Regions from separate parts of the Neptuniibacter sp. QD37_11 genome, predicted to be linked through region 2. Evidence: predicted binding sites of a transcription regulator. Region 2 holds the regulator's gene; the other holds the start of a gene.
The links. Region 2 encodes FNR, which switches genes on or off when oxygen is low (the NO sensors DNR and NnrR bind a similar motif). Its sites were predicted from a motif close to TTGATNTANATCAA; they were not measured.
Positions count from the first base shown of each region.

Region 1: ACMXYT_RS05535 (YdcH family protein) is a predicted target of FNR. The motif match lies at 8,595-8,608, and genes of this name have one in related genera.

Region 1 is NZ_CP180552.1:1,234,034-1,249,830, reverse strand. Features, by position in the region: gene ACMXYT_RS05580 (DUF4435 domain-containing protein) at 1-672, opposite strand, end outside; gene ACMXYT_RS05575 (AAA family ATPase) at 681-2,006, opposite strand; gene ACMXYT_RS05570 (hypothetical protein) at 2,225-2,368, opposite strand; gene ACMXYT_RS05565 (hypothetical protein) at 2,742-3,143, opposite strand; gene ACMXYT_RS05560 (DUF2141 domain-containing protein) at 3,152-3,769, opposite strand; gene ACMXYT_RS05555 (aromatic ring-hydroxylating oxygenase subunit alpha) at 3,786-4,934, opposite strand; gene ACMXYT_RS05550 (TetR/AcrR family transcriptional regulator) at 5,023-5,583, shown strand; gene ACMXYT_RS05545 (glycine zipper 2TM domain-containing protein) at 5,674-6,132, opposite strand; gene ACMXYT_RS05540 (ABC transporter ATP-binding protein) at 6,383-8,161, opposite strand; gene ACMXYT_RS05535 (YdcH family protein) at 8,288-8,524, opposite strand; gene ACMXYT_RS05530 (methylated-DNA--[protein]-cysteine S-methyltransferase) at 8,655-9,119, shown strand; gene ACMXYT_RS05525 (methyl-accepting chemotaxis protein) at 9,194-10,750, opposite strand; gene ACMXYT_RS05520 (BolA family protein) at 10,922-11,239, opposite strand; gene ACMXYT_RS05515 (DUF3422 family protein) at 11,236-12,588, opposite strand; gene ACMXYT_RS05510 (hypothetical protein) at 12,619-12,984, opposite strand; gene ACMXYT_RS05505 (hypothetical protein) at 13,157-13,843, shown strand; gene ACMXYT_RS05500 (SbcC/MukB-like Walker B domain-containing protein) at 13,907-15,797, opposite strand, start outside.
Region 2 is NZ_CP180552.1:2,335,115-2,350,911, forward strand. Features, by position in the region: gene ccoP (cytochrome-c oxidase, cbb3-type subunit III) at 1-276, shown strand, start outside; gene ccoG (cytochrome c oxidase accessory protein CcoG) at 429-1,850, shown strand; gene ACMXYT_RS10765 (FixH family protein) at 1,977-2,501, shown strand; gene ACMXYT_RS10770 (heavy metal translocating P-type ATPase) at 2,498-5,014, shown strand; gene ccoS (cbb3-type cytochrome oxidase assembly protein CcoS) at 5,047-5,241, shown strand; gene ACMXYT_RS10780 (sulfite exporter TauE/SafE family protein) at 5,234-5,899, shown strand; gene hemN (oxygen-independent coproporphyrinogen III oxidase) at 5,943-7,331, shown strand; gene fnr (fumarate/nitrate reduction transcriptional regulator Fnr) at 7,403-8,197, shown strand; gene ACMXYT_RS10795 (adenine phosphoribosyltransferase) at 8,361-8,903, shown strand; gene rdgC (recombination-associated protein RdgC) at 9,081-9,995, shown strand; gene ACMXYT_RS10805 (hypothetical protein) at 10,094-10,579, shown strand; gene ACMXYT_RS10810 (pseudoazurin) at 10,691-11,137, shown strand; gene ACMXYT_RS10815 (rhodanese-like domain-containing protein) at 11,181-11,822, opposite strand; gene ACMXYT_RS10820 (DUF3087 family protein) at 11,911-12,420, opposite strand; gene queE (7-carboxy-7-deazaguanine synthase) at 12,554-13,186, shown strand; gene ACMXYT_RS10830 (cation diffusion facilitator family transporter) at 13,815-14,987, shown strand; gene ACMXYT_RS10835 (YigZ family protein) at 14,984-15,601, shown strand.

The sequences.
Region 1 (15,797 bases), 1.1 Mb from region 2:
GGCACATGTTTTCAGAAGGTCTTGACATAATTTATGCTCAATTGAGAAGATAGAATCTAAATGGTTGATAGAGTATTTTTTCTCGACAACTCCTTCATGATAGGAAATGAATTTTTCCACATCATGATTATTCAGGTTGAGTTTGACACTACAATCATTTTCTTTCACTCTTGCCATGATCCAAGCATTTAAATCAATTAACTTATTATCGCATTCTGACTCAAAACCCTGATAAGATTTTATTATTACCTCTATCGTCTCATTATGCCTGAAGTCGCAAAGACCTAACTCATCAGTAAGTACACGCTTAAGAACATTGTAGTCGGCATATAAATTTTCAATAGAATAGCATGGGGTACAGTATAGGTTGATATCCTCTTGTTTTTCATCAAAGTCTTTATCTATGAAATAGAGTATTTTGGCTCCTTTAATGGAACTGTTTTTCTCAACATTCTTCTTTAAAGTTAATACTTTATCTTTACCCTTGCATGACAAATTTTTTCTCTTAAAATCACCAAAGTGTTGATCAATACGGGATCCATAGTATTTTGCATCTTCACCTTCAAATACACACACTAAAGTTGAGTCAAAACAGTCAATTTTTTTTATTAACTTTAATAGGTCAACAGAAGAAGACTGACGCTTCTTCCGCATCATTTCAGCACGATCCATCACTAAATTTAACCTTCCCTTGTTACTTCAATAATTCCAGTTTTATCATCTAACTCATTTTCAAAAATGAAGGGGGAATGAGTTGCTGCAACGAGGAATTTACACTTTCTTGATGCAATCATGTCTGGCAATAATGTTTCTTGCCATTCTATGGATAGGGAAAGTTCTGGCTCATCAAAAATCACGATATAATCTTGAGCTTTATTCAAGTAAAGTTTTGAAAACAAAGAAATCAACTGTTTCTCACCTGAAGATAAATTTTCTAGTTCAACGGTGTTTTTAGTTTTTTTGTTAACAACTTTAATGTCTACACTATTTTCGTCGTAACTGAATTTTTTGTTTACCAGATATTTGTTTGCAATCTCAACAAATTTCTTAATTGAGTCATCAGTTTCTTTCTGTTCAAGATAAACATCAATCAAATTACTCAATACAAAGACTAATGGGTGGTAACGGTCTCTTTTAATTTCTCCGTTATTTATTAACTTTAATATTCGTTCTTTAGTTGTTCCAGTAATGCTATCTCCAATTCGTTCAAGAACGATTTTAAGTTCTTCTGTCTTTTCAATCTTAGCAAATTCTTTTTCTGTGGCTTTATAGTCTGAGGTCAACTGCGTAAGCATCTTACCATTAAGGTTCGTATATAAAGTAACAGCAGATTCTTTTAGTTCATTTTTGATTTTATTAAATCTTAATTTCACATCATCCATTCCAAACTGAATGAGCTGGTCTTTTGATCTAAAATCATCCTCCAAATAACCTAGATTACCTATCGCTTCTTCAACTCTCCTATATGTTGGCAAGTAAAGAATTGTACCGTTAACATTTCTTTGAACGGTTTCTTTAATTTCATCACTAACCGTTGTTGCTTTTTCTTCATTAATGACTTTATCAGCAACATAAGAAAGTCGATCATACAGCTCTCTACTATGCCAACTAACCCTTCTCAATACTTTTCTAAAGTTCGCCATATGCTGAACTCTAGAATAAGGTAATCCTTTTACAGTTCTTATTAAGTCAATCAAATCATCAGGAGATAAAGTATTTTGAACTTCTTCAAGTACCGGATGTTCAAGCAACTCTAAATATGTACTAATTCCGAGGTCATCTTTGCTTATTTTAATTAAATCTCCACTTTTAAATCGGAGCTCGATTTTCTCAAAATCAAGTTTGCTTAACTTATGATAGTTCTGAGATAGAATCGCATATAGGGCACCTAGAACAGTTGTTTTGCCTGTTCCGTTATCTCCGATAATGATTTTTATATCATCGTCAAAGTTTAGAATTACATCTTTTTCGCCATGCAATTCGAATATCTTTATGTATTCAATCAAGGTTATTTCCTTTGTATTTGATTGTTGACCCAATGTTGAAAATTTCGCGGCGAGCGTCAGCGAGTCCGGCCACACAATGGCGTTGTGATATTGAGTTTTAAGCTTTTTCTACACCGCGATGCAAAAGATTGTATGCATCCAACGATTGCAATATTGGTAAGCTCAGTTCATTTGGAAACATAAACCAAACAGGGTTGCCAAATGTCTTTGGATAGCCTTTATGATCCCTTCTCCATACCAGCGCATTGAAGGCGCTTGGTTCCATCTTCCCTGATTCCCCACGCTACAGAGAAACCATTAAGATCATTAACAACTTCCAAAACCTCAAAATTAAGAGGATTTATTTCTGTATGTGCTGGCATACATTCTCCATCGTAAGCTGAACATTTGTATATACGGGGATTCGTAAATCTACCCTAACCGCATTTATTGAAAACAGATGTAACGAACTCAAAAGGAAGGAATAAACACGAAATTACAAAGTTTCTTCCATGACAAACCATGCATGCTCTATATCGATTGATAAACGGGACCATAGCCCCCCACGCCTGAATTACATCCACTTGTTTCTTAAGAATTTTTAACTCAGCACTAGATAAAAAGCAACTATCAAATATTTGGGCTTTTAACCCTTAGACAGCAAACCAAGCCAATAAAAAGCCCCTGCTATTTAGTAAGGGCTTTTAGATTAGTTAGTAATACGAGCTATAGCTACACGGCTTAGACCCTATTAACTCAACCAAACACAGCAGTTACCTTTGCAACCACAGCTAGACATAAAGAATAGATATGCTGATTACTCACAAAGAAGAATGCTGCAAACAGCAGCCATAGATGGATAGTAAACCAGAACAGAATTGGGTGCTCTTTACGCTGCAAAACCTCAAGAATATAGGTCTGTCCTGAGCTGATGCCCATAATGGCCCACAACAGCATAAATACGCCCCAGATAATGCCTGTATTTAGCCATAACTCGGTCAGAATCAGTGTTAGACCCAAGAGCGTTTTCCAAGGCCAAACCTTGGCGTTTTTTGGCGTTGGCTGCTGACCTTTCTTAACCTCATCCTTCCCCTTAGCCTCAACGGGACTAGGGGCCGAGGCTTTTACTTTTACGCTTGTTGGTGCTGACGTTCCCATACAAATCCTCAGTGATAAATCAGGCTAATAATTAGTTTTTTATCGCTATCAACATGGAAGGCTGCTTGTCGATAATTCACTACCGCAGTTTTACCGACATTACTTGAGTAGGCATAACCCTCAATCAAAGAGCCAGTTTGATCAAACTGCTGGTTGCTGTTTTCATTATGGAATAGCACCAGTGCATACTCACCGTGAGGTAACTGATTAAAATTCAGCTCTCCAGAAAAACCTTTGGCAGGTATCACCAAAGTGCGGACGGCTTGATCATAACGATTGTTGTTAAACGTATCTGGGTTATCAAACAGCTGAGCGATGATCTGACCTTTATCGTTACGCAAACCTTTAATTAAAGCGGTTAGCGTGATGCCTGTTGCTTTTTGGCTTACCTGTTGGGGTTTAACTTGATCATCTTTGGCCTTTGTCGGAGCGTCCTTTGCTGCTTTTGCCTTTGAAGGAATAGCCTTTGCTGTTTCATCCTTTTTGGAGGGCTGTTTATCAACTTCAGATAGTTCCTTCTTTTCTGATAGAGCAGAAACCGGCTTATCCTTATTCAGATCTATAGCCACCAGCCCGATGGTCATTATTCCGCACACCAGAACCGCATAAATAATGGCACGTATCATGTTTTACCCCTGCTAATTATTTAAACATTCCAGCTTCATCGCTTTCATGGAAAGGGCTGACCTGTGCGCCAAATAAGTGTTTAGCTAAATACTGATGAAAGTCCACGACGATCCGCTCTACTTCCAGCAACGTACCGCCTTTATGGTGCCTAGACCCCATACCGCTTTGCACCAGTTCACAGATATCTTTGTCTTCCTGCAAAAACGCCGCAGCGAACTCACTACTGGCTTTATCACTTTTATCAGGCGCGTGTTCTGCCATCCCTCCGCCATGCACGAAGCAGTGTTCTGGGCCATCTGGAGTAACTGCAATCCAATCAAAAGATTCATAGGTAAGAATGCCGATAAAGCCTGGTGGTAGATAAATCAGTACATAGTGGTTGAGAGGCTCGGGCGTATCACCTGTGAAGAATCGAGATAATGCACTGCGCTGCTCGACAATCTCACCACCGGTCAGACTCCAGTTAGCATCACCGGCAATGTAATAGGCCTTTTTGCTAGGGGTATTTACCTCTAGAGTTTCACGATGAACCATAAACAGGTGATAGCTCTCGATACCGTTTTCAACGGCTAGCTTCCAGTTGCTGTTCCAGTGTTCGCTAGCACCGCCATAGACTTGTGTGAAACGCTCCATTTTGTAGTGTTGTAAATAAGGGTTGATCATGTTCAAACTACTCAGGAGGTCACTCGGGTTATCTGACAGATTGATAAACAGTAAGCCCATCCATTCTTGTAAGGCGTACTTAGGTAACTCATGACGCTGCTTATCTACACATTTGGCGGCATCAAAAGGCATACCTTTTAGCTCGCCGTTATCTGAGTAAGTCCAAGCGTGGTAAGGACAGACGATGTTTTTCTCTATATGACCAAAACCCGCTGATAACAAGGGTGTTCCACGATGGCTACAGTTGTTAGACATAGCGCGGATATGCCTATCTTTACCATGAACCACCGCAACAGATTCACCCGCTAACGTAAAGGCGAAGTAACTGCCAACCTCAGCTAAAATGCCGGTAGCGCAGACAAACACCCATTGCTGATGGAAGATGTTATCTGCTTCCAGTTCGGCAACCTGGCTATCTTTATAAACAGCAAAAGGTAAGCTGCATGCCTCGCCTAGAGGAAGACTGGCTGTTTCCTTATAACGTTCAAATAGCTTTGTCATGGCAAATCTCTTATATAATATGAAACACTCATGTATCATATTAGCAGAGCATTTATGATACAACAATGTCTCATTATGAGAATTTGAAATGACAGATCTACGTATAAAGAAATCACAGCGCGCTTTATTGGATGCCAGCTTTCAAGTATTGCTGCACAACCCGCACGCATCCTTAAGTGAGATAGCAAGCCAAGCGAGTGTTGGACGCGCAACGCTTTACAGGCACTTTCCTACCCGAGAAAGCTTGATTACAGCCATATCTGTCGAATCGTTGGAGATTGTTAAAGAGGCGATGCAACCTATTATCACCAGCGGTAATCAGGGAGAGGCTGCTTTTCGCAAATTGATTGCGGCACTTCTCCCCCTAGCCGATCGTTTCCATTTTCTGCAGATGGTCTGGACGCTGGTAGAGATGGATCAGGAGTTTTTAGATTTGTATGGAAAACAGATGGAGACAGTTAAGCAGTGGATCGAGCAAGGACAACGCCAAGGGGAGATCAATGCCGACCTAACCCCTGAGTGGGTAGTCTCGGTATTAGACAGCCTGCTCTATAGTGCTTCTTGGATGCTGGCACAGGGCGCGATGACTAAAGACGACGTTGAACAACAGCTAGTACATACCTTACTCAAGGGAATTCATCGCTCTTAAAGGAAGTTCATAAATAAAGCTCATAAAAGAAAACTAAAAAAAAGCCCCTGCTATTTAGCAAGGGCTTTTTAGATGAGAGCTAACTTAGGCTTAGTAAGTCACGCGAGCAGTACCTGCACGGGTTAGCACCCTTACACGATCGCCTGCTGCGAAGGCTGGCCCACCGTCCATCTCTTGGACGATAGATACCATATTGCCATTGTCTAAGCGCACAGTGATCTCCTGTCCTTGTGCACGTGTTAGCATCTCTTCTGCTTTTTTACCTGCGACACCACCGGCAACAGCGCCTAATACTGTCGCGATATCTTTACCGCGGCCACCACCAACATTGCTGGCTGCGATGCCACCCACTACAGCACCTGTTGCACCACCTACTACACCACCGGTTCCTTCAATAACTACAGGAATGGCAGATTGCACAACACCGTACTGAACTTGCTGAACTTGGCGTGCTTCACTACGCGAATAGGTTGTACCGCTTAAATTACTTACACAACCACTTAGTGTTAGCGCACATAGCATTGTCACAACAACTGCATACTTACTCATAGGTGTATCCTCTTATCTGATCTTCATATCAGATGATTTGTTCGGGCCAAAATCCCTTTCTACTATCAATTACATTTTAGCAATTAATACCCTGAAACCGTTTTATAGCCTACTCGAGCCTGTCCATGCATCTTTGATTATCCCTATTGACAGCCTTGAGCTTAATTCGATCCACGCCGACCCATAAATATTATTCACTGAGTTTACACCTTGAGCATGTACCAAAGATGAACCAACTCAGCCATAGCGTTTATTGATATTCACCGTAGAGCCTAGAGTAAAGGCCATTACTTTGTAATAACTCTGAATGATTGCCCTGCTCGCAGATCTTGCCATCTTCAAACACATAGACATGATCGGCTTGTTTTACTGCACTTAAACGATGAGCCACGATGATGGTAGTACGATCTTTTAGAAAGCTCTTTAAAGCCTGATGTAAATTCAGCTCGGTCTCTGCATCCAATGCCGAGGTTGCCTCGTCTAGTACGACAACCTTAGGGTCACTTAATAGCATACGAGCGATAGCGATACGTTGGCGCTGTCCTCCGGAGAGCCTTACGCCCTGCCGCCCAACCTGCGTATCCAATTGCTGCTCTAGGGATTCAACAAACGGTTTTAACTGCGCTACATCTAAGGCATTCCAAAGCTCTTCATCTGAATAGCTTTTGCCCATGGTCAGATTGCTACGAATCGAACCGTTAAACAGAGCAGGATGCTGAAGTACAGTTGCGACGTTATCCCGAACACAGGCAAGGCCGATATCTTTGATCGATACACCATCAAAGAACATCTCCCCTTTCTCGATTGGGTATAAGCCCAACAGTCCCTGTACCAAGGTTGATTTACCGCCGCCACTGGCACCGACTAAGGCAATCTTTTGCCCTGCTGGGATATCAACCGAGACGCCTTTGAGTACCTCGACTCCGGTTTCATAACTGAAGTGAATATCTTGTAACTTAACCGCGACGGTCTTCTTACCTTCAAATGGATTAACCTTGGCTGGGTACTGCGGCTCCTCTTTAAAGTCTGCCAAATTGTTAATCCGCTGCAGAGCAGCTTTAGCAGCGTAATAACTGTATTGGATGCCTAGAATCTCTTGCACTGGCGCCATCATAAACCAGAGGTAGCCAAACACAGCCATCATCTCACCGATGGTCAGATCGGAGAAAACCACCATTAGCATTGAAACCGCTCTAAAGAGATCAACGCCGATCATGAACAAGACAAAGCTTAAGCGATTGGCCGCATCGCTTTTCCATTCAAATGCCGTTGAATGATCACGTACGGTTTTGGCTTCTGCGATCAGCCCTTTTAGATAATGTTGTTCGCGATTGCAGGCACGCAGTTGTTGGATATTGTCCAGTGTCTCGGTTAATGCCGATTGAAACACCTCAAATGCTTTATTTTCCTGACCTTTGAGGTGCTTAACCCGCTTGGCAACCATGGTGGTGAAATAGATCACCACCGGATTAAGAAACAAGATAAACAGGGCAAGCTGCCAGTGCATCCACAGCAGAATAATGGCAGTACCTAAGATCGATAGGGATGCAATCAGTAAACGACTGAGCGAACTACCAATAAAGCGATCTACGGTATCTAGATCGGTCACAAAGTGGGATGAAACCGCACCGCTACCAACAGTTTCGTAAGCCGCCATCGAGATTTTTTTAAGCCGCTCTAATAAGCCAACCCGAATCCGATAAGTTACATCTTTGGAGATAATGCTGAATTGGCGCGCCTGCCAAACGTTCATCATCAGGGCGACTAAACGCAAAAACAATGTGACAAACAGAATCACACCGATAAACAGCACCGGCCCATGCCATTCAGGCGGGAACATAGAACCAACAGTTTCAACAATAAACCCAGGTTGATCTAACAGAACTTCATCAACCAACAATGGCATAAACAGTGGTAGCGGAACAGAAACCAAAGCGGCAAAGAAAGCGATAATGTTCGCTTTAATCAGCTCCGTTTTATGCTCGGATGCCACTTTTAAGATATAGCGCCAACTGTAGTAAGGCTTCACAAACTATCCTTTTTACGCAAACTCAGTAATAACTAAATTGTACTCGCTAAATTGTTTTCTGGATTAGAATAATTAAATCAAAAAAAAACCCGCAATATCTGCGGGTTTTCTAATTAGGCTTAGCGATTATGCTTGTAGCATTTTGTAAAGCTTATCTTTTAACTTAAGGCGCTTAAACTTGGCTGCTTCTTCAGTTTGAGTGCATACCGGCTCAACCTCAGATTCCATTCGCTCAACATCTTTTGTCACCTGATGGTACTCATCGAATAAGCGAGCAAAATGTGCATCTTCCATTTTTAGATTGTGAATACGGTCACGGTGCTCTGGAAATTCGTGAATCAAATCATGATGTTCAATAGGCATTTGATGTTCCCCTTAATCGTTCTTTCTTATCTCTTTGACTTCAGTCTCCTCCTCTGATGACCACAAAGCATTGACGGACATCAATACAGGTTCCAAACTATAAAAAAGAATATAAGTGGAGGTTAATATTATGTATGCAGCAATCATGAACACCGCATTAGGCTCTCTGCTTATTAAAGCTAACAACAGTGCTATTACCTCGATTCATTTCCTACAAGATAATGAAACGGTGCCCGAGCTTTTGGGCAACGCGCTCACCAATCAGTGCGTTTCTGAACTAAGCGAATACTTTGCTGGGAAGCGGGTAAGATTTGATGTTCCACTGGCACCTGATGGCACAAAGTTTCAGCAATCCGTGTGGAATGCGTTAAACGAAATCCCTTACGGTAAGACCTGTAGCTATGGTGAAGTCGCTAAGAAAATAGGCAACCCAAAAGCCGCTAGAGCTATAGGGATGGCAAACAACCGCAACCCGATTCCCATTATTATCCCTTGTCATCGAGTATTGGGAAGTAATGGTAATTTAACAGGTTACGCCGGCGGGCTTGAGAATAAGAGCTATCTGTTAAATTTAGAAACTAAAGACCTGATCTAACCCAATCTTATTTAAGACAGAATAAAAGACACAAAAAAGGCTGCAGATGCAGCCTTTTTCAATTCAGATTGAGCTTAAACACTTACACTCTGGACAATCGTTTTAGAAGTATCTGCAAGATCTACAGAAGATCGTTCTGTAGCTTGAGCAGCCAACTGAGCAACTTGCGCCGCTTCCTGAATAGACATGATGTTTTGCTTTAATTCTTCTGCAGCATTACTTTGCTGAGAGGATGCAGCGGCGATCATGGTACTCATATCATCAATGCTACCTACACCCGCCATAATCTCTTGCAGCGCAGAACCCGCTTCACCGGCTTTATCAACACAGCCTTTTGCTGAATCCTGACTTTTCTCCATCATCGACATCGCCTGAGCGGCTTCGCCCTGAAGCTCTGCGATCGTAGTATCGATCTCTTTAGTAGACAGCTGAGTACGTTTAGCGAGCTCTCGTACTTCATCCGCAACAACGGCGAATCCACGCCCCTGCTCACCGGCACGCGCCGCTTCGATTGCGGCGTTCAATGCCAATAGGTTAGTTTGATCGGCTATCTCAGAGATTACTGAGGTCTTACTCGCGATCTCTTCGGTCGCTTTGCGCAAGCTATCAATCTGCTGAGCCGCTTGCTCAACATTTTCTGCTAGGTGATGAATCGCATCGATTGTGCCTTTTACAATCGAGTGACCTTGATCGGCTGTATTGGTCGCTTGTTTAGTTTCTTCGGAAGTGGTTCTTGCATGCTGTGCAACCTCTTCAATAGCAATGGAGAGGCTTTGAATATGCGCTGAAACATCTTCAATTTCTAAGCTCTGACGTTCGATCGCTTGATTGGCCTGACGCGCAATACCGATCGTATCTTCACCTTGTTTATTAAGCTCTTTTGCCGAATAGGTAACACGGGCATTAGCAGAGCGGATTCGTGCCTGATCTACCATTGTTCCTAAATAGATTGAGCCTACTTCACTCACAGAATTAGCGTACATCTCTTCAAGTACTTTTGAATCTAACATACGCTTAGCACGGGACTGTAGGTAGCGTAGAGGGCCCAACCAGTGATAGGACAAGCCTGCACATAATATAAAAGCACCTAGGCCTGCACCCATTGTGATCATCGGTGACCACTGTGTGAAGTAGCCTGCGCCCATAGGAATAAGCACCGCTAACAACAACATAATGATGATCTTGGTCTGAATAGACATATCGTGCATCGAGATACGACGACTGTTGTTATTTAGTCGACTATAAACATCGTTTGCGCGAGAAACTTGACCGGAGGTAGGCACTGTTCGAACAGATTGATAGCCGATGGTTCGGCCGGACTCTACAATCGGAGTCACATAAGCATTTACCCAGTAGTAAGAGCCATCCTTACAACGGTTTTTAACTATACCGATCCAAGGCTTATTCTCTTTTAACTTTGACCAGAGATCGCCAAAAACCGGTGGTGGGACATCAGGATGTCGAACAACGTTATGAGACTGACCAATTAACTCATCCCGAGTAAAACCTGATATATCCACAAAGGCATCGTTTACAAATGTTATCTGCCCTTTTAAATCCGTGGTGGAAATCAGCGGCGTATCGTTACTGAATTTACGCTCAGTATTATTAACGGGTTGGTTATTTTTCATAGCAGCCCCTGTTACATCTCAATGGCTATTTTTTCTTATATTTCATATATCTAACATTAGAATATATAGGGTTATTCTTTTGAGAGATAGTGCTACTTTTAGGGAATTTGATCCAGCTCATCAGACCTTTCAGTCGGTCAAAAATAAAAAAGCGACCGAAGTCGCTTTTTGTTATTTATCAGCTTTAGAGCCACCTAAACATTTCGGTGACGGGGCAACCGCCTGACCTCTGTCGTGCCACTCTTGCTGAGTGAACAAATGCATCGACAAGGCATGAATTGGGTTGTTCATTCGATCGGATAGGAAGCTAAAAATCAGCTGGTGACGCTGTACCTTTCGCTTACCTTCAAAATCATCCGACACAACTGTTACTTTAAAATGTGAGTCAGTTGCAGGGCCAGAATGCATGTGACTCTCGTTTTCAATCACAAGATGCTCAATTGCCAGACCATCTTCTAGACGATTTCTAATTACCGCTTCAATACTCATTTTTTACTCTTTTTACTTTCATCCATTCTTTCCACTTCTTCTGTAGCCATTTTCAAGAAGTGTCGATGGATTTTACGTGTCGTTAATGCAACAGCGCCGATTACAACAGGTACCGAGATACCTAAAATCAGATCTTTGTTCAGATCTACACCAGAGTTATACACGGCATCTAATAGGTATTTAATTAAACCAATAGTGTAGTAACTGATTGCTGCTACGGATAGGCCTTCTACCGTATGTTGCATCATTAATTGAACTTTGGAGCGCTGATCCATAGAAGCCAACAGCTCTTGGTTTTGCGATTGGATCGATAGCTCTACACGCGTGCGCATCATCTCTGCTACACGGTCGATACGACGGGATAGATCTTCAAGACGATTACTGGTCGCGCGACAGGTTTTTACCGCAGGTGTTAAACGACGCGTCATAAACTCGGTAATGGTTAAGTGCCCAGAGACTTCGTCTTCTCGCAGCTCTTCAAGGCGCTTAATAACCAGGTCATGGTAAGCGTAAGTTGCACTGAACCTAAAGGTTGCTCGTGCCCTGCAGTCTTCCACCCAAGATGCCATATCGGTAAGGCGGAACAGCAGTTCCTGCTCATCGATATCGCCACTATGGGCTAGATGATCGGTAATATCAGCCAGCTTTTGGTCCATATCGCCAAGCGTTGGATTGATATCACGCGCAGTCGGCAATGAAAGCAATGCCATCAAACGGTAGGTCTCAATCTCCATGATACGCTGAGTTAATCGACCTAGCTGGCTATCACTCATCTGCTTGTTGTAGATCAGGAAACGACCAAAACCATCACTGTGCATCTGGAAGGTTGTCCACACACGGGCATCGCCATTTTGCGGGCTACTACCCACTAAACGCATACCTTCAAAGAAGCGTTTTACTAGTGGCAGATTCAACTCATGTGTTTGTCGCGCATCTTCTACTGAAACGTGGAAGGCCGACATCACCGTACCAGGGATTTCAGCAAGCCAACCTTCTGGTAGCGGTGTTAGCCCAGTAACTTCAAATGGGTTACCGCCCTGTTCAATGCCTGTATTGATAAAGGTATATGTAGTGAACTCCATGTGCTTCTCACGGCGCACACGTAGATTACCGAAATCCGCGTGGTAACAAAGCTCATCAACTGCGGGTGGCTCAACACCGAAATGCTTAAACAACTCCTGCAGGTGCGCAAACTGCTGTTTGCTCTCTTCAGGATTACACATCACTGCTAAATGGGTAATGCGAGCCGGACTTGGAATAACCTGAAACGGGCGCGAGTGTAATTCACTGTACAAACGCTCCCGCATTGGGTGCATTTTCAGTCCATGAGGGTTAACAATCTGCTCCATAAAATCTCCAAAAGCCCTTAACTAACTCGGCTATACATCTTCCAAATTGGCCATCATTAATGGCTGTTTAGCTAAATCCAACGCCATGATTTGCGGATAGACATCAAACCACTCTTGGAAGTTAGCAAAGCTAATTTCACGCGGCCAATGATCGCCCAACTCATCCCAAGCAGAAAGCTCGCTTTCGAAGATAGACTGCCAATGAGCTTCTAGCGCTTTAGAGAAATCCTCTTCCGTGCTGACTTCATCGACCAGATAAACGGTGCCTTCCCTACGCTGCTCGTCTAGAGTTAAGCACTGGTGTAAACCGTCGGCATCTACATCTAAACTATTAGTCCAGTCTGCAAATGGCTGTCGCGGTAAAACAACAAATGCTGAACGGTTAAGCAACTTCATGGTTCTTATCCTTAGCTTTGGTTATACTCGGGCTATAAATTATTAGACCCATCATAACAGTTGATTGATCACCTGATAGGGGTAAAGAGATGAAGTTTACCCTCTGTTGAGGTAGCTTTTTAGCTTACTACCTTTGGCTAGTCGAACGAAACTGTTTTATTGAGTTAATTCTGTGATTATTCCTGTATTACAACAACTTAACTCGCGCGATCAGTGGATGGCGTTCTGCCGCCGTGAACTGCCATACTGCTTTATTGAAAGCCCTGAATGCTTGGTCGATTTTCAGACGACCTTTCTAAAGATCACTCTACTACCTAAAGACACATTGATTCATGATGCGGTGAAATACAGCCTAGGTTCGCGTACTAGCATGGAACCTGTCTGGCGCTTAATAAAAGGCTGTAATTGGGATCTAAATGCAATTTTGAGTGGTCTGGAGCAGATGGCGTTCGACAGTAATGTTCGCGATAACTCCCTACTTAAAGTCCATACCGATCTGAGTGTTCGAAAGTACTTTAGCCGTGAGCGCTGCCTGGTCGCACCCAATACGCTCGGTTTACTTGAGCCCTTAATGGCGCAGCCTGATATATGGGACGCTCAAACGTTGGCGAAACTCATTAGCCATCAGCAATTCTCCAGCCTACAGAATGAAGTAAAAGCGCTGCCGGGCAGTAAGCAAAATGCCGGGGCTCCGCCGCCGAGCGTCAGTACGATTATGATGATTTTGCTCGACCCTGTTGAGCAATGCATCGGTCAGGTACATAAAGGTCGATTGCATATCTTCCGTGGTAAGCAACCATTTATTAGCCTGATCCCTAAGCTTGCTTGGCCAAAGCCACGCTTAAAGACATCTAGCTAATATTCGGTAATATATTCCAGCCAATAAAAAAAGGCGCCGAAGCGCCTTTTTATTCCGAGAGGGTTAAGCCGGTTCTGGCTCAAGCGCCTGCTCGTCTTGATCTTCTGCTTCTAACTCAGCCATCATTTTTAGTGGGTTGTCAGAGTTTAGAAGTTCACGCCCTTGAAGCGTTGGGAACTCAACATCCAAGTCTACGATACGACCATCACGGCAAACGTTGATGATGGTATCCATACAAGAACTTAGTAGTGAGTACTTCTCATCCGGTGCAGCGATAATTGTCTGCAAACCAAGATCGCTCATGAAACCAAGTGAAGTTACTGTGTTCTCAGAATCCAGCTTGTTGAAGGCTTCATCGAATACAGACAGGCTCATACCACCTAGCGGGTTGCCATCATTACCTTCGCGTAGACGGTATGTTGCAGCTTGGGCTGCAGCAATTGCCACGTAGAACGGTACTTGGTGCTCACCACCGGAACCGGTTTTGATACGCTGAGTTAGCGTTGTTTTACGGTTACCGTCGAGATCTTTTACAACCAATTCGAAGTTGTAGAAGTTACGGTAATCCTGCAACAAACTGCTCTCGCCTTCATCTTTCAGCACTTCGTGAATCTTCGCCAGTGCATCTTTGTGAGGCTTATCGCTATCGAATTTCAGATCGAATAGAGAACCAACGTTCGCGGAATCCATCTGAGTGTAAGCTTCTACCAATTCCAGAATATCTTTCAATTCAGGGTTAGGCATCATATCGAAGCTGTACATCTCTTTATGGAACGGACGACCTTTTAGATGTTGGTTAAGCTCACGAATAAGATCTTTGATCTTGTTGATCTGATCGTTCAAGTGCGCCACAAAGTCAGATCTAAATGCTGTTTCTGCTTCTAGACGTGCACGTTCTGCTTTCTGACTGTAGTTAGCCAGTTCAGAATCTTTAAGTGCTTGTACGGTTTCATCTACAAATGCAGACAGCTCTTCATGAGTAGAATCTGGTGTAACTTTATCTAGCTGCTGATGGCTTAAGCCACCGCCATGGTATTTCGCTTTGTACTGCGCAACGCCATCACGCACAGCGTTTTTCTTCTTCTCGTGCAGAGACAGTTCGGACTGAGCCTTCTTCGCTGCTTCAAAGATAATACGCTCGAGTTCGCCAGAGCATGATTCATCTAGGTAATCGCGTTTTTCCTGTGCAGATTGCGCATCAAACTCGCCCTTCTCTTCACAAGTAGCACGTGCAGTTGCGTGCTCTTCTAGCTCTTGGTCGAATACTTCTAGCGCTGCCGTATCTTTGATGATGGACGTACGTACTTTCTGCAGCTTATCCATCAAGCTACGTTGCATCTGTTCTGTAGATTTCTGCTCAGCAACCAGATCAGCAATACGCTGTTGCACGCCCGTGTCATCTTGGTTGCGTAGATCGGTGATCGCCTGACGCTGACCTTCGATCTCTGTATCAAGCTGTTCGCGTTGGTTAACCAAGTCGAATACACGTTCGTTCACATTGTCTAAACCGTTGTTCAGCGTAATTAACGCATCACGTAGTTTTTCCAATGTATCGTGATTTTTACCCAGCTGCGTGAATTCAGATACTAGCTGATCAACCTGCTTACCTTGAAGCGCAGCTTGGTCAGAACGACGACGAATACCCATAATAGGCTGCTGTTCATTAATTGCCGTTGTCGAACCTTCTGTCTGCAACATGCAGTCATAAGTTAATGCACGCTCATGACGAAGTAGTTCGGTTTCAGTCTCTACCGCCATCACGCCGCCTAGTGCACGGTTCATATAGGCACGAGCATGATCATTTTCTGTATCGATGAAATAAGCCAGTGAACCCGCTTTATAACGGTTTAGCCAATCGCCAGATTTGGTCGTATTAACGATACGACAACCTTTAAGGTGACGACCTTTACGACGGTATAGCGTGATCGCTTCTTTCACACGATCTGGATCGACG
Region 2 (15,797 bases):
AGCGGTGCAGAAGCTGATGCAGAAGGCGCAGCTCGCGGTAAAGGTCAATTCCAAGCACTATGTACTGCTTGTCACGGTACTGACGGTAAAGGTCTACCTATCCTAGGTGCACCTAACCTAACTGATGACATCTGGTTGTACGGTGGTAGCTTCGAAAAAGTGGCTCACTCTATCCGCGTTGGTCGTAATGGTGTAATGCCAGCTCATAAAGACCTACTAAGCGATGAGAAGATTCACCTGATCACTGCATACGTTTACAGCCTATCTAAAAAGTAATTAGATAGTTGAACTAAAATAAAGGCGATATGATGTAGATCATGTCGCCTTTTTTTTTGAGGATCTATTATAATATTCAACTTTGCTAATACATGGTGAGCGTATTAGTTCTGATGAGTTTAACTTTCACTGGTGAGTATGTGAGCAACGATATGAATCAGATCCCGGTTCAAGATGTCACACCCAAGAGCAAGAAAAAATCCCAAGAGTACGACCTATATGCCAAACGCGAGCATATTTATGTAAAGAATTACAAAGGTATCTTTAAAACCTTACGCCAAGGCTCTAGCTTTATCATGCTATTGATGTTCTTTGGCTTCTCATGGATCACATGGGATGGCAGACAAGCCGTTCTGTTTGACCTGCCCAACAGACAATTCCATGTATTTGGTAGCACCTTCTGGCCACAAGACTTTATGTTACTGTCTTGGCTACTGATTATTCTTGCCTTTGCCCTGTTCTTCTTTACCGTATTTGCCGGTCGATTATGGTGTGGCTACGCTTGCCCGCAATTCGTTTGGACTTGGATCTATATCTGGATAGAGAACTTCACCGAAGGTGATCGCAACAAGCGAATGAAGCTGGATAAATCTAAAGGCTGGAGCAAAGAAAAATTACTTAGAAAAAGCGCAAAACACTTCCTATGGGTCGCCTTCTCTATTATTTCCGCTATCGCGTTTGTTGGTTACTTCACTCCAATTCGCGAGCTTATCCCAAGCATCTTTAGTTTTGAACTTGGCCCTTGGGAGATGTGGTGGTTAGGCTTTCTTGCCGTAGCAACCTATGGCAACGCTGGCTGGTTACGTGAGCAGGTATGTATCTACATGTGCCCTTACGCTCGCTTCCAATCAGTTATGTTCGACCAAGACACTTTGATCATTTCTTACGACGAGAAACGCGGTGAAAGCCGAGGCAAACGTAAAAAAGGCTCTGACTATAAAGCAGAAGGCTTAGGCGACTGTATTGATTGCTACAACTGTGTTTATGTTTGCCCAGTGGGAATCGACATTCGCGACGGTCTGCAGTATGAGTGTGTAGCCTGCGGCGCTTGCGTTGATGCCTGCGACGACATTATGGAACGCGTCGGTTACGAAAAAGGCCTTGTACGCTACACAACTGAACATCAGCTCGAAGGCAATAAAACGCATATTATGCGTCCTAAACTGATCGGTTACTTTGTTGTCCTATGTGCTATGTGTGTTGTTTTTGCCTACACAGTCTACAGCCGTATCCCGCTCGAAGTTGACATATTACGAGACCGTGGACAGCTATATAACGAAGTCACTTCAGGCGTCATCGAGAACGTATATACACTGAAACTTGCCAATAAAGAGCAAGTTGATCATAGCTACACTATTTCAGTCACTGGCCTTGAAGGCCTTGAATATATTGGTAAGTCAGAAGTCACTATTAAAGCTGGCGAACTGATCGATTTACCAATTAGATTGAATATCAAGAAAAAATACCTAAGCAAAGCCAATAACAATATCACCTTCAAAGTAATGGCAACGGACAATTCCGATATCCTAATTGAAGAGGAAAACCGCTTTATTGGTCCTGCACCTAAGCGCTAGGTCAAAAGAAGGGTCGATAAGAAGAAATTCTAGGCCCCTTCTTTTAGAAATAAGGTAGAATAGCTGTCGGTCTGAAACTGGGTGTTCCAGTTTTGGATACGACAGTTTTTTTTTGGGTATTGATACATGAGTGACAGCGACAACAACATCCCCGGCCCATGGTACAAACAACCTTGGCTTTGGTTTATTTTATCACCAATTATTGCCGTAGTTTTTTACGGAACTTTTTACCTTTACCTATCCATCGTTACACATGACGGTTTGGTAAAAGATGACTACTACAAAGTAGCCCGCGGCCATTTTGTAGATAAAAGTCAGTCTCAAGAAGCGATCGACCTTGGCGTTAGTGGACAGTTAAATCTCGATAATACAACTGGCGACCTAATGCTGAAATTTAAGAGCAAAGGCGATTACCTTCCAGAGTTCCTTAACCTCAGTATCATTCACCCTACTCACCAGCAATACGATCAGAGTATTCTGCTTAAGCAAGTTCCTGGCACTGAAGCCTATACAGGCAGCTTAAAGAGCCTGCTACAAGGTAAGCGTTATCTGATCTTGAAGGATGAAGCCCGCAACTGGAACCTCCGTGCAGAGGCACATCCACCATACGATCAGAATACAATTGAGTTTAAACCTGCCCACGAACAATGAGCAGCAACCTTAACTCAGTAAAGTCTGCTGACTGTTACCACTGCGGCCTTACTATCCCCCCGGGTAGTAACTATAGTGCTGTAATTAACGGTGAAAGTAGAGATATGTGTTGTCCAGGCTGCCAAGCAGTCGCACAGACTATTGTAGATAGTGGCTTGGACAATTATTACAAACATCGTACTGAAGCAGCCTACTCGCCGGAGCTTAACACTAAGGACCTTCCGGAAACACTGCTTCTTGAACTTGAGCTTTACGATGACGAAAATGTGCAAAGCAATTTCGTCAAAGTTAATGAATCTAGCTCCGAAGCCACACTGGTTATCGAAGGTATTACCTGTGCAGCTTGCGTGTGGTTACTCGATCACCACATCAGTAATATCGAGGGCGTAAGTAAAGCTAAGGTCAACCTGACTAACCACCGCGCTCGTATCACTTGGGATAAATCCCAAGCAAAACTCAGCAAAATCATGGCTGAGATATACCGAATTGGTTATCAAGCCCACCCTTACCACCCTGACAAAGAAGAGCAGCTCTTAGAGCAGGAACGTAAGCGTGCAACTCGCCGTCTAGGTGTTGCCGGCATCGGCATGATGCAGACAATGATGTTTGCTATCGCGCTTTATGGCGGTGCTCTACAGGGCATGGAAGATAAGTATGTCAGCTTTATCCGCTGGGCTAGCTTAGTCATTGCAACCCCAGTAATCCTTTATTCTGCACGTCCTTTCTTTATTGCAGCGCTAAGGGATCTTAAAACTCGACACTTAACCATGGACTTCCCTGTCTCTATCGCAATCGGTGGAGCTTATTTAGCCAGTGTCTGGGCAACCATCACGAATAGTGGTGAGGTCTATTACGACTCCGTTACTATGTTCACCTTCTTCCTGTTAATTGGCCGCTACCTTGAAATGCAGGCCCGTCATAGAACAGGCAAAGCGGGTAATGCACTCCTCAACTTACTACCGGCTAGTGCTATCAAACTAGTCGATGGTGAAGAACAATTAGTACCCGCTCAAGAGCTTAAGCTAGACGATATTGTTTTGGTCAAACCAGGCCATACGATTCCTGCTGATGGCATCATCATTGCTGGTAGCAGCTCAGTAGACGAAGCTGCGCTAACGGGTGAATACCTACCTATTCGCAAAGATATCGATGACAAGGTTGTTGGCGGCACGATTAATGTCGAAAACCCGATCACGATTAAAATCACTCAGGTGGGTGACGAGACCAAACTATCAGCCATTGTTCGTTTGCTCGATCGTGCTCAAGAAGACAAACCTAAAGTTGCTCAGATTGCTGATAAAGTTGCTAGCTACTTTGTAGCGGCGGTCTTAGTCACCGCAACCGTTGTAGCGACAGGTTGGTACTTCGTAGAGCCTGCTCATGCATTCTGGATTACCCTATCTGTACTGGTAGTCACTTGTCCTTGTGCGCTTTCATTGGCCACTCCGACAGCACTCACTGCTGCCACAGGAACACTGCGCCAAAACGGTTTATTAATTACCCGAGGCCATGTTCTTGAAAGCCTTTCGACGGCAACTCATGTTGTTTTCGATAAAACAGGCACGCTAACCGAGGGTAACCTCAGTCTTCAAGAAGTGGTTCCTCTAGCGGATCATGATCAAGACGCCTGTACCAAGTTTGCTGCTGCGCTTGAAAAGCACAGTGAACATCCAATTGCACAAGCGTTCCACGATCAACAAGGTGATCTAGTAGCAACCGAGATCAAAGCAACACTTGGTCAAGGCATCGAAGGAGTGATCGACAATCAAAGATACCGTATTGGTAAACCTGATTACGCGAGCGAGATCCTAACGCAAAGCCAGCCATCGCTACCTGAAACAAGTGGGCAGTGGTTGCTACTGTGTAATGAGACTCAAGCACTAGCATGGTTCCGTCTGAATGACCAGATTCGCCGTGAAGCGAAACAGACAATTGAGATCCTTCACTCGATGGGGCTTAACTGTCAGATGCTGACGGGCGATAACTCTTCAGCGGTAGCGGAAGTAGCAAGCCAACTAGGGATAGATACCACTATCTCTGGCGTATCACCTGCAGAGAAGCTTGCTCATGTTAATAAGCTGCAAGAAGATGGTGCACATGTAATTATGGTAGGTGACGGTATTAACGACATCCCTGTACTTGCAGGCGCTCAAACGTCTATCGCTATGGGCGGCGCTTCTGATCTTGCTAAAACCAATGCGGATGGCGTACTGATCAGCCACGATCTATTGCGTCTGGCTGATGGTATTTTGCTCGCGAGAAAGACTCAAAGAATCATTAAGCAGAACCTAGCTTGGTCACTTTGCTATAACCTAAGCGCTTTACCATTAGCGGCCTTTGGCTTCATTGCTCCCTATATGGCAGCGATCGGTATGTCGGCAAGTTCATTGGTCGTAGTCGGTAATGCGATGCGCCTGAACAAATTAACCCGAGGTTCTGTCCATTCCCATGACAGAGATCAGGGTACTCAGTCGGCTAAGCCTGACGCGGTTATGCAAAATCAGGTAGAATAAGCACATTTGAAAATTAGGGTTATGTAGTTTCAATGGATATAATTTTCCTGCTGATCCCCATTGCCATCTTGTTAATTGGCTTTGCTATCTGGGCTTTCTTCTGGAACGTTAACAACGGCCAGTACGACGATCTAGACAGCCCTGCACATAGCATTCTCTATGATGATGACGAAGATCTGATTCCGGATGATGCAAAAGTAAAACCGACTGACAAAGGCAATGACTGAAGCACTTGTCATACCTACAGCATTCTTATTAGGTTTGCTTGGCGGTACGCATTGTCTAGGTATGTGCGGTGGCATAGCTGCCACCGTTTCCCTTAGCTCCCCTAAGGGAGGTCAGGGCTTCCTACTTTTACTCGGCTATAACTCTGGGCGCATTATTAGCTATGCAACTGCAGGCGCCATTTTAGGTAGCCTGAGTTGGTTATTAACCGATCCTATACTACAACTCGTACTTCGCAGCTTTGCCGGATTGATGCTTATTTTCATGGGCCTCTACATTGCCCAGTGGTGGAAAGGTTTAACTCACCTAGAAAAAGCAGGCGGTGTACTGTGGAAACAGATTAGTCCCGCTGCGAGTAAGCTTCTACCGGTTAGAAATATCGGACAAGCAATCATGCTGGGTGGCCTATGGGGTTGGCTGCCATGCGGTTTGGTTTATAGCACTTTAATTTGGGCTTCAGCAGCATCCGACTGGCTAACCAGCGCACAATTGATGGCGGCATTTGGCGTAGGCACTTTGCCTGCCATGCTGTTAACCGGTGTACTGGCCCAACAAGTTAAACAAATTCTTCAGAAGCGTCTGACCCAACATATCTCGGGCGCAATCATTATTGGAATGGGCTTATACAGCATCCCTTGGATGGGAATATTCCAACAATAACTGAGCACTTTTCGCAAGAAACTGATTACAGAGGAAGACAAACGTGGATAACAATCTGATTAAATGGGATCTGGACTTGATCAAACGATACGACCTATCGGGTCCTCGTTATACATCCTACCCTACTGCTGTTCAGTTTGACCCAGAGTTGTCTCCTAGTGATCTAGTAACAACCGGACAAAACTCTGCGGACATCAATGATCCACTTTCGCTGTATGTTCACATCCCATTCTGTGCGCATGTTTGCTACTACTGCGCATGTAATAAAGTGATCACGCGCAACCGCAAAAAAGCACAGCCTTATCTGGATACACTTTATAAAGAGATGGCTCAGCTATCTAAGTGGTACAGCAATGACCGCAAAGTAACTCAGCTACATTGGGGGGGCGGTACTCCAACATTCATTAGCCACGAGCAGATGGTCGAGCTAATGGCTGAAATGCGCAAAAACTTTAACCTTCTTGATGACGATAGCGGTGATTACTCCATCGAAATTGATCCTCGTGAAGCAAGCCTAGAAACAATCAAAGTCCTACGAGAGATCGGTTTTAACCGTATCAGTCTAGGTCTACAGGATATCGATCCAAAAGTTCAGGAAGCAGTAAACCGCGTTCAGTCAGTAGAACAAACAGCAACAATTCTAGAAGAAGCTCGCAGATTAGGTTTCCGTTCCCTGAACCTAGATTTGATCTACGGACTTCCTTACCAAACATTCGAAGGTTTTAACGCAACACTCGATACTGTGATCGAAATGAATCCAGATCGTCTTTCAGTATTCAACTACGCTCATCTTCCAGACCGTTTCCGTCCGCAGCGTCATATTCAGGAAGAAACACTGCCTAGCCCAGAGACTAAGCTTGCGATTCTAGAATCCACCATTAATAAGCTGCTTGATGCAGGTTATGTTTATATAGGTATGGACCACTTTGCTAAGCCTGATGATGAGCTAGCCATTGCTCAGCGCACAGGTAAATTACATCGTAATTTCCAAGGCTATACGACTCATTCAGAGTGCGACCTTGTCGCTATGGGCGTTTCGTCAATTAGCCAAATCGGCTCTGTTTATTATCAAAATGAGCATGACATGCCTTATTACAGTGCTGCAGTAGATAGTAACGCTCATGCAATTAAGCGCGGTGTAAGCCTGACGCAAGATGACATCATCCGTCGTCATGTAATCACACAGCTAATCTGCCACTTTGAGCTAGACAAAACAGCGGTTGAATCAAAATTTGATATTGCTTTCGACGACTATTTCGCAACTTCCATTGCTGAGCTAGAAGCATTTACTAAAGATGGCTTAATCAGCATGAATGCAAATGAGATTGTAGTCTCTCCTGCTGGTCGCCTATTGATTCGTCGTATATGTATGGCATTTGATGCATATATACCAAAAGATCAGAGTTCACAGCGTTTCTCGAAGATTATTTAACTTTCCGTATTTACGGAAATATTACATAATCAGTGGGTAGCCATTCGATATAACCACGACAGGATCGCACTATGAGTGATAACAAGGCAACTGATGGAAAACTACGTAGTCTACAGCAGGTAAGCTGCAACACTTGTAGTCTGAGCTCTTTGTGTCTGCCCGTATCTCTGGATATGACAGAGATGGAACGCCTGGACAACATTATCGACAAAAGCCGCCCACTGAAAAAAGGCGAGCATCTTTTCCACCAAGGCGAAGAATTTGCGAGTGTTTATGCCATCCGCGTCGGCACAGTAAAAACTTACACAATCACAAATGAAGGTGAAGAGCAGATCACCGGGTTCTACTTCCCAGGTGAACTGGTTGGTATGAGCGGTTTTGATAACAACGAATACCCTGTATCTGCAAAAATCCTCGAAACAACTACGGTTTGTGAAATTCCGTTCGAGCGTTTGGACGAACTTTCCGGTCAGTTACCTGAATTACGCCGCCAACTGCTGCGTACGATGAGTAAAGAGATCCGTGAAGAGCAACAGATGATGCTGCTCCTATCGAAGAAGAATGCTGAAGAACGTGTTGCAACATTCCTTGTGAAATTATCGATGCGTTTTAAAGCACGTGGTTATTCTGAAACAAGTTTCCGTTTATCGATGTCGCGTAACGAGATCGGTAACTATCTAGGCCTTGCAGTTGAAACCGTAAGTCGAATTTTTACCCGCTTCCAGAAGTCCGAACTATTACAAGTTGAAGGTAAAGAGGTTCATATCCAGGATCTGGATAAACTTTACGAACTATCTGGCGAGTGTCCAGCTAAGGACGCTGAAGAGCCTGTAACTGCTCAATGTGGCAAAGGCACTTGCAGTTAGCCCCTACACATAAAAAAGCACCGATCGCTTTCGCAACCGGTGCTTATTTAGTCGCACAATTAAGTAGCCATCTCAATGTGTAACCCAACGCATTTATTAAAGCTTTTGCTGCGTAATAAAACATTGAGCTGTGTCAAAACCTGCTGTTTCTAAGGAGTTCTTCATGTCATATGACGAATGTTATGTGAAATCCGTAATTCGTACGATCCCAGACTGGCCGGAGCCAGGCGTTCAATTCCGCGATATCACTCCACTATTTAAAGATCCTAAAGCGCTTCGCATGATCTCTGATGCATTTATCCAGCGCTATATCGACAGTGACATCACGCATATTGCGAGTATTGATGCTCGTGGTTTTTTGATCAGCTCCATCATGTCTTACCACCTGAACATTCCTTTGGTACTCGTCCGTAAAAAAGGCAAACTACCGGGTGAAACCATTCATCAGGAATACCAGCTTGAATACGGTACTGCAGCTGTAGAGATGCAGACTGATGCTGTGAAGGAAGGCGATCGCGTTTTGGTATTTGATGACCTGATTGCTACAGGTGGCACTATCTTAGCAGCGTGCAGTCTCATCAAAGAACTTGGTGCGGAAGTGTCAGAAGCAGCAGCACTAATCGATCTGCCAGACCTACAAGGTTCTAGCAAAATCCAAGATGCAGGTGTACCAGTACATACCCTTCTTGCTTACGCTGGCATCTAATTAAAACCTGACGGCAGCCCAATCTAATCGCTGCCGTCAGTTTTATCCCTTTCTTACTTATCCCGCTAGCTAATTCTTCACCTCTCTTTTATTTCAGCCAATTGCAGATTTTCTCTTCCATCGCGTACAAATCTTGCCTACCATGCTCTGCCAATTTTTTCGTTTTCTGGAGCTGCTATGTGGTTTAAAAATGTAATTTTCTATCGCCTAACTGAAGCGTTTGAATACACTCAAGAGCAGCTGCAAGAAAAACTTATCGAACACGCTTTTCATCCATGTAAAAGCCAAGAACTTAGCCGTTATGGCTGGGTATCGCCATGTCACTTATTAGATGATGTTCACGCGCATCAGGTACACGGTATGTTTATGGTGGCTGCACGCAAGGAAGAAAAGATCCTTCCCGGCGCCGTTATTAAAGACGCCGTTGGCGAAAAAGTTGCGGTCATCGAACATGAACAAGCACGCAAAGTGTACAAGAAAGAACGCGACCAACTGAAAGATGAAGTGATTCTTGATCTATTGCCTCGTGCCTTCAGTAAATTCCAGCAGACCACCGCTCTGATCAACCCTGCAGCTGGCTGGATTGCAGTAGATGCTTCTAGCCATAAACGCGCAGAAGAGCTACTAAGTCATCTTCGTGGCACATTAGGCAGTCTGCCAATCACACTGCCTGATGTAAACCAATCACCTTCTGCCGTTATGTCACATTGGTTGGAGCAACACGACAGCATCCCACAAGGCTTTGAAGTACTAGATGAATGTGAGCTACGTGATAACGTTTTAGAAGGCGGCGTAATTCGAATCAAAGGCCAACAACTAGAAGATGAAGAGTTTGTTGCTCACCTAGAAGCAGGCAAGCGTGTAGTTAAGCTCGCTCTAGAATGGGATGAGCAACTCAAGATTACTCTGCAAGAAGATCTGTCTATCAAACGTCTAAAACTGAGCGAACAGCTACAGGAGAAAATGGCCGACGAAGCAGCGGAAGACGAAATCGCTCAATTCGATGCCGATATGGTTCAAATGGGTCTAGAGTTCAGCAAGCTATTCCCTGCTCTAATTGAAGCCTTTGGCGGCGAAGCACAACGCCCTTAATTATTAACTGACTGTCCAAGCTTAATTTATAACTCGGCGCGACAAGTGGTAAGGTTATAAATTAAGCTTTCATCTCCAATATGGGCAGGGCAGACCAGATGGATTACGCACCGGAATACACAAAGCGCGAGAAGATAAAGCTCATAATCCTGTTTATGGGATTAGGCGCTGTTCTCATAGCCGCTGGCGAGCTTTGGCTATTCCCATCTATCACCCGACTTGCAGAACAGCCTCACTGTTACAGTCTGTTTGGCCTAAACGGGGCTGATTATCTTTGGCACCTTTTACTGATTGGAATACCTATTTCGATCTTCCTAATCCTTGCCATAACGATGCTCCCCATGGCTTTCAAAGGGTTAATACAAGCGCAATTCCCACCTAAGGGCTACAAAGTTTTTAAACCGACACCGATTCGCAAAGGGATGAGAGGGCAGTTGATGGCTGGCTTCCTAGTGTTCGTAATTGCTTCTCCCCTGCTTATCGCAATATATGGAGCTAATCAGTTGGATAAGATGCCTGAAATAGAGGCTCCTAAAAAATCTAAAGATCTTTGCCCAGCCATCATAAAACCGTCTAGTCATTAAGCACGTATACACCTTTGATTTTTATACTTCTAAGTAATAATGTTTCACAACACCCACAAATGATTTAATAATCATTATTATTTTCATTACCAGATAGAGAGAATACATACGATGAATATTAAAACTTTAAGCGCGGGCCTAGCTCTAGCTGTATGTGCCAATTTTGCTAATGCTGCTGATCATACAGTCATGATGAAAAATTCAGGTCCTGACGGCTCCATGGTTTTTGAGCCTGCCATTTTAAATGTAGAAGTAGGTGATACCGTTACATTCCAACCTACAGATCCAGGTCACAACTCTGAATCAATCAGCAGCCTAATCCCTGCGGGTTCGACAGGCTGGAAAGGAAAAATGATGAAAGAAGTTTCTTTCACCGTCGATAAGGAAGGCGTGTACGTATACAAATGCCGTCCACACGCGATGATGGCAATGGTGGGGGTCGTTGTAGCAGGTAAACCAACAAACCTAGAAGAAGTAAAAACCAATGCGGCTGAGCTAAGCGCTACGTTTGTGATGAATAAGGATCGCTTAACTAACTACCTAAACCAAATTAAATAGACACCTTATTCTCAGATAGTAGGGGGTACAATAAAACTCCCTACTATTCCAGATAATAATCCCCTACCGTAGTCAGCCCTAAGCTTGTCCAAGCTTGCATACCACCTCGATAGTAATTCAACTTTTCCTCAGGGTAATCTAGCTCTAGTAACGCCCATATAAAGGTAGGCGTCTGTCCACACCAATAGCCGTTACAAAAAGCAGCAAGTGTTTTTGCCCGACTGAAATCCCAAACGCCATCTTTGTTGATTGCTCCCAACTCTTCCAACGTATCGGAAATAGTTTCAGGATCTTTTAACAAGGTGTATGGAATATTGGTGCTGCCCGGTATGGTCAGTCGGTAATGCCAGCCCTCAGTGCGAGTATCGACAATTAAAGTAGAGCTATCTGTTTGAGCTTGTTGTAGATACTCAATAAATTCCCTCTCGCCAATGGTTTCCACTTCATAAGGTTCGAATGGAAACATAGGTTGCGGTGTGCCACGAGAGGTCGTTAGATAAAGCTCATGGATAGTATTATCAGACTCTTGGTTGCGCTTAATCTCAACAGACTCACCTTCATGCTCAACCACAAAAGAGAAAAGTTCTGGGGTAATCATCACCCTCTTACTCTGCTCAGCAACGAGATACGGCGAAAACAAGAAAACCATCCATACCAGAATAGATCGCTTAAATTGACTAAGCATCGTAAAACCTCAACTCTTGATATCAGACACAAAAAAGGAGCCTTAGGCTCCTTAGTAATATCAATTTTTCGCAAAAATAAATAGCGCGTTATTTCATATCCAACAGCATATCGATCGAATATTTAGATGCATCAGGGTCTAAGGACAGCTTCTCACATTCAACCAAAAACTTATTTTCACGCTCTTTACTGTCGCTATAGCCGAATTCGTTACCATCTAAGCTTTGCAGTTGCAGCGTAGCTTTATGATAGAAAGCGAGAACAATCGCCGCCGTTGTATCACCTTCTTTCAGACGCTCTTCCCAACGATGGCGATGGTTTTGAATCTTAAGCGCCTGTTTCTTAAGGTTCCAGCCGTACCGAAGCTCATCAAAATACGGCTTTTTAGCCACTTGGGTAAAGATAATAATGGAGATAGCTAAGCCAATTAGCACCCCAGTTAGGTTCACCATCATATTCTCGCCTTCAGCATTACCATAGTAATGACGTAATACGGCGCTCAACCCTAAACCTATTACAGCAAAAATCAGACTAAAAACGATACCTACCTTGCGCTGCTTTTGCTTATAAACAACTTTATCAATTTCTCTAAGTTCCACGAATGTACCCTATAACACTAGTTAACCTGTAGATTACCTTACAGGCTTAATATGAACCGAATTAACTTGCAGTCAAAATCTGCCAGTGTAGACTTATCGCCTCGATTTTAAAGGCCCTTTCTACCACAATCTGATGTATTCCGTAAAAGAGATTTTCTATAGCTTGCAAGGTGAAGGTGCGCAAAGTGGACGCGCATCAATTTTTTGTCGTTTTTCTGGCTGTAATCTTTGGTCAGGACGCGAGCAAGACCGTGAAAAAGCTATCTGCGATTTTTGCGATACTGACTTTATCGGTACCGATGGCCAGAACGGTGGCAAGTTCGCTACCGCAGCTGAACTTTGCCAGTTCCTCAAAAGCTTCTGGCCCGAGCGGAACAATGAAAAGCCTTACATCATCTTCACGGGTGGTGAACCTGCGCTACAACTTGATCAAATTTTGGTGGATGAATGCCACGCGAACGGTTTTGAACTTGCCATCGAAACCAATGGTACGAAGCCACTACCCGATAATATCGATTGGATCTGTGTGAGCCCTAAAGCCGATGCCGAAGTAATTATCACCCAAGGTGATGAACTTAAATTGGTTTACCCGCAACCGCTAGCGCAGCCTGACCAGTTCGAACAACTTAGTTTCGCGCACTTCTACCTACAGCCAATGGACGGCCCTGCACGTTCAATCTACACAAAAGAAGTGATCGACTATTGCTTAGCCCATCCACAATGGAAGCTAAGCTTACAGAACCATAAAGTGCTAGGCATAGACTAATCCTCTAAAACTGAATGCTAATTTTCGAATTTAATACCTTAATACGGTTAGATTCATTCAAGCCAATTTGAATCGATGCAAAAACAATTTTCTAGACCAAAGTCTATACCCATTAATAAGCGCTCAATAGCGCCTTTGAATGTGGAAAAACAAAACTCCCTTAAAATATAGGGCCTTGCAACGGCTACTCACATTAGCTGTGGATAACTTTGTGAATTAAGACTTTAAAACGTCATGAAACGCCCATAAATCAAGGCAACCCAATAAACTGGTTATTTTTTAACCAGCTTGTTTTTACCTCTTAGAAATCAATATGTTACATAAGTCAACATAACAATATTAATTTTTATTGTTGTTTGTAGCACCTATTTAGTGCGCCTGTTTGCCCCACAGTGAACAACCTTTTTCTGTAATTAAACAGAACACCGGCTACAGCCTAGTAATTACGGTAACCATCAAGGCAAATTCAAACAAGGTAATTGCACCAAATATGGACTGAGCCAGATCTATAGCTCAGTAAAATTATCCCTATCTTCAAGATATGGATTATCCAAACTAGATCAAATTTTTTAAGCTCTAACCTGCTAGGCTTTACAACAATAATCTAAACCGAGTTTATATAGTCGTTATGCAAAGAACAGAACAGGAAAATAAAGCAGCAAACAAAGTGACCTGGATCGGCGCTGCAGTAAACGCCGTACTTGGTTTACTTAAGATCATTTTTGGACTGCTCTTTCATTCAGCCGCCCTAGTCGCAGACGGTATCCATTCCCTATCTGATCTTATTACCGATGTGATGGTCGTACTGATATTAAAAATATCGGCTAAAGGTCCCGATGAAGATCACCCTTGGGGTCATGGGCATTTTGAAGCCTTAGGAACCGTAATTCTTGGCAGTATATTAATTGCTGTCGCTGGTGCTATGGCTTACGACAGTACATTAAACCTAATTGAAGCCTCCGAACTGCTTCTTCCCGAATGGCCAGTTTTAGTAATTGCAGCACTATCCATCGCGGCCAAAGAGTGGATCTATCGTTATACACTGCAGATAGGTAAACAGATCGATTCAGCGCTCTTGATTGCTAACGCATGGCATAGCCGCACCGATGCCCTCTCATCAATTGTCGTATTTATTGGTGTCGCCGGCGCTATGGCTGGTTTTATTTGGTTAGATGCTGTCGCTGCAATGATTGTCGCGGCCATGGTCGCAAAGATCGGTTGGGATTTAAGTTGGAGCAATCTAAAACAGCTACTCGGAACATCCATCCCAAAAGAAGATATCAACCGTTACAAAGAACAGATCCTATCGATAGAAGGCATTATAAATGTCCATAGTTTCAAAACCCGAACTATGGGTAATAAGCATGTCATGGAACTTCATATTCAAGTTGCGCCTCACTTAAGCGCCTCTGAAGGACATTATATTGGCAACAAAGCTTGCCAGCGCCTGCAAGATAATCAGGAGATAGGGCATATCATTTTCCACATCGATACTTATGATGATGAAGACCTCGATATTGATGCACCGGAAACAGAATTGCCTTCAAGGGGGCAAATCACCTTATCAATAGATCATTTTTTTAACTCAATTAGCCAAGAAGCAGTGCCATATAAGCTCTCACTTTATTATTATGGCCGCCATATTGATTTAGAAATATTACTAAACCTTGAGCAACTCCAGTTTCTTCGCCAGAACGGTCACGACGAGGCGACTCTGGTTGATGGACTAAAAATAGAATTAACTAAAACTGGAACTCCATGGCTTGGGACAATCTACCTAGCAGGCGGCATTAAGCAATGACAGAGTTTTACCCTCAAAAGCCCTACCACAGTCACGAAATTGAGATAAAACACAGCCGCTTTATTACCCATGTCGCCCACACACCTGATTTAGAGTGTGCCCGAAACTTTATCGCTGAGATTCAACAGCAACATCCAAAAGCCAACCATAATTGCTGGGCATATATTGCAGGTACACGCAGTTTTCTTCAGTGTTGGAACAGTAGTGACGATGGCGAACCTAAAGGCACTGCAGGTAAGCCAATGCTGAACGTACTGGAACACAGCGACCTATGCGAAATCACAGTCGTAGTAACTCGCTATTTTGGCGGAATTAAACTGGGTGCAGGAGGACTTGTTAGGGCGTATAGCCAAGCTGTACAGGAAGCACTCAAAGTTTTACCGACAGAGGAACGCATTCCTCTATTTCCATTCGACCTCTATCTCCCCCATCACTTAGTAGGGGATATAGAGCAGTTATTAAATCAAGATCAGATTACTATTCTTGATCGCCACTGGAGTGAAGAACTGCACATTCAAGGGGAAGCCAGTGCAACCGCATTAGATCAGCTTAAGCAACGGCTGACTTCGTTTAAGCATTTAACCCGTTACAAAGACGCTGATAGCCGATGGTAAGCTGTAGATCCTTATTGTGTACGCCAATCACTTTGCTCAAATTATTCAATTTGATATCAACGGTTCCAGTTACGAATCTAGCTCGAGCATTCCCCTTTTTAAACTTTGTTTATATATCAGCCACTTAGTACTCAATACCAGAGTACATAGGCAATCCCCACCAATAGAAAAAAGAAATAAATTTAAATTTGCCGCA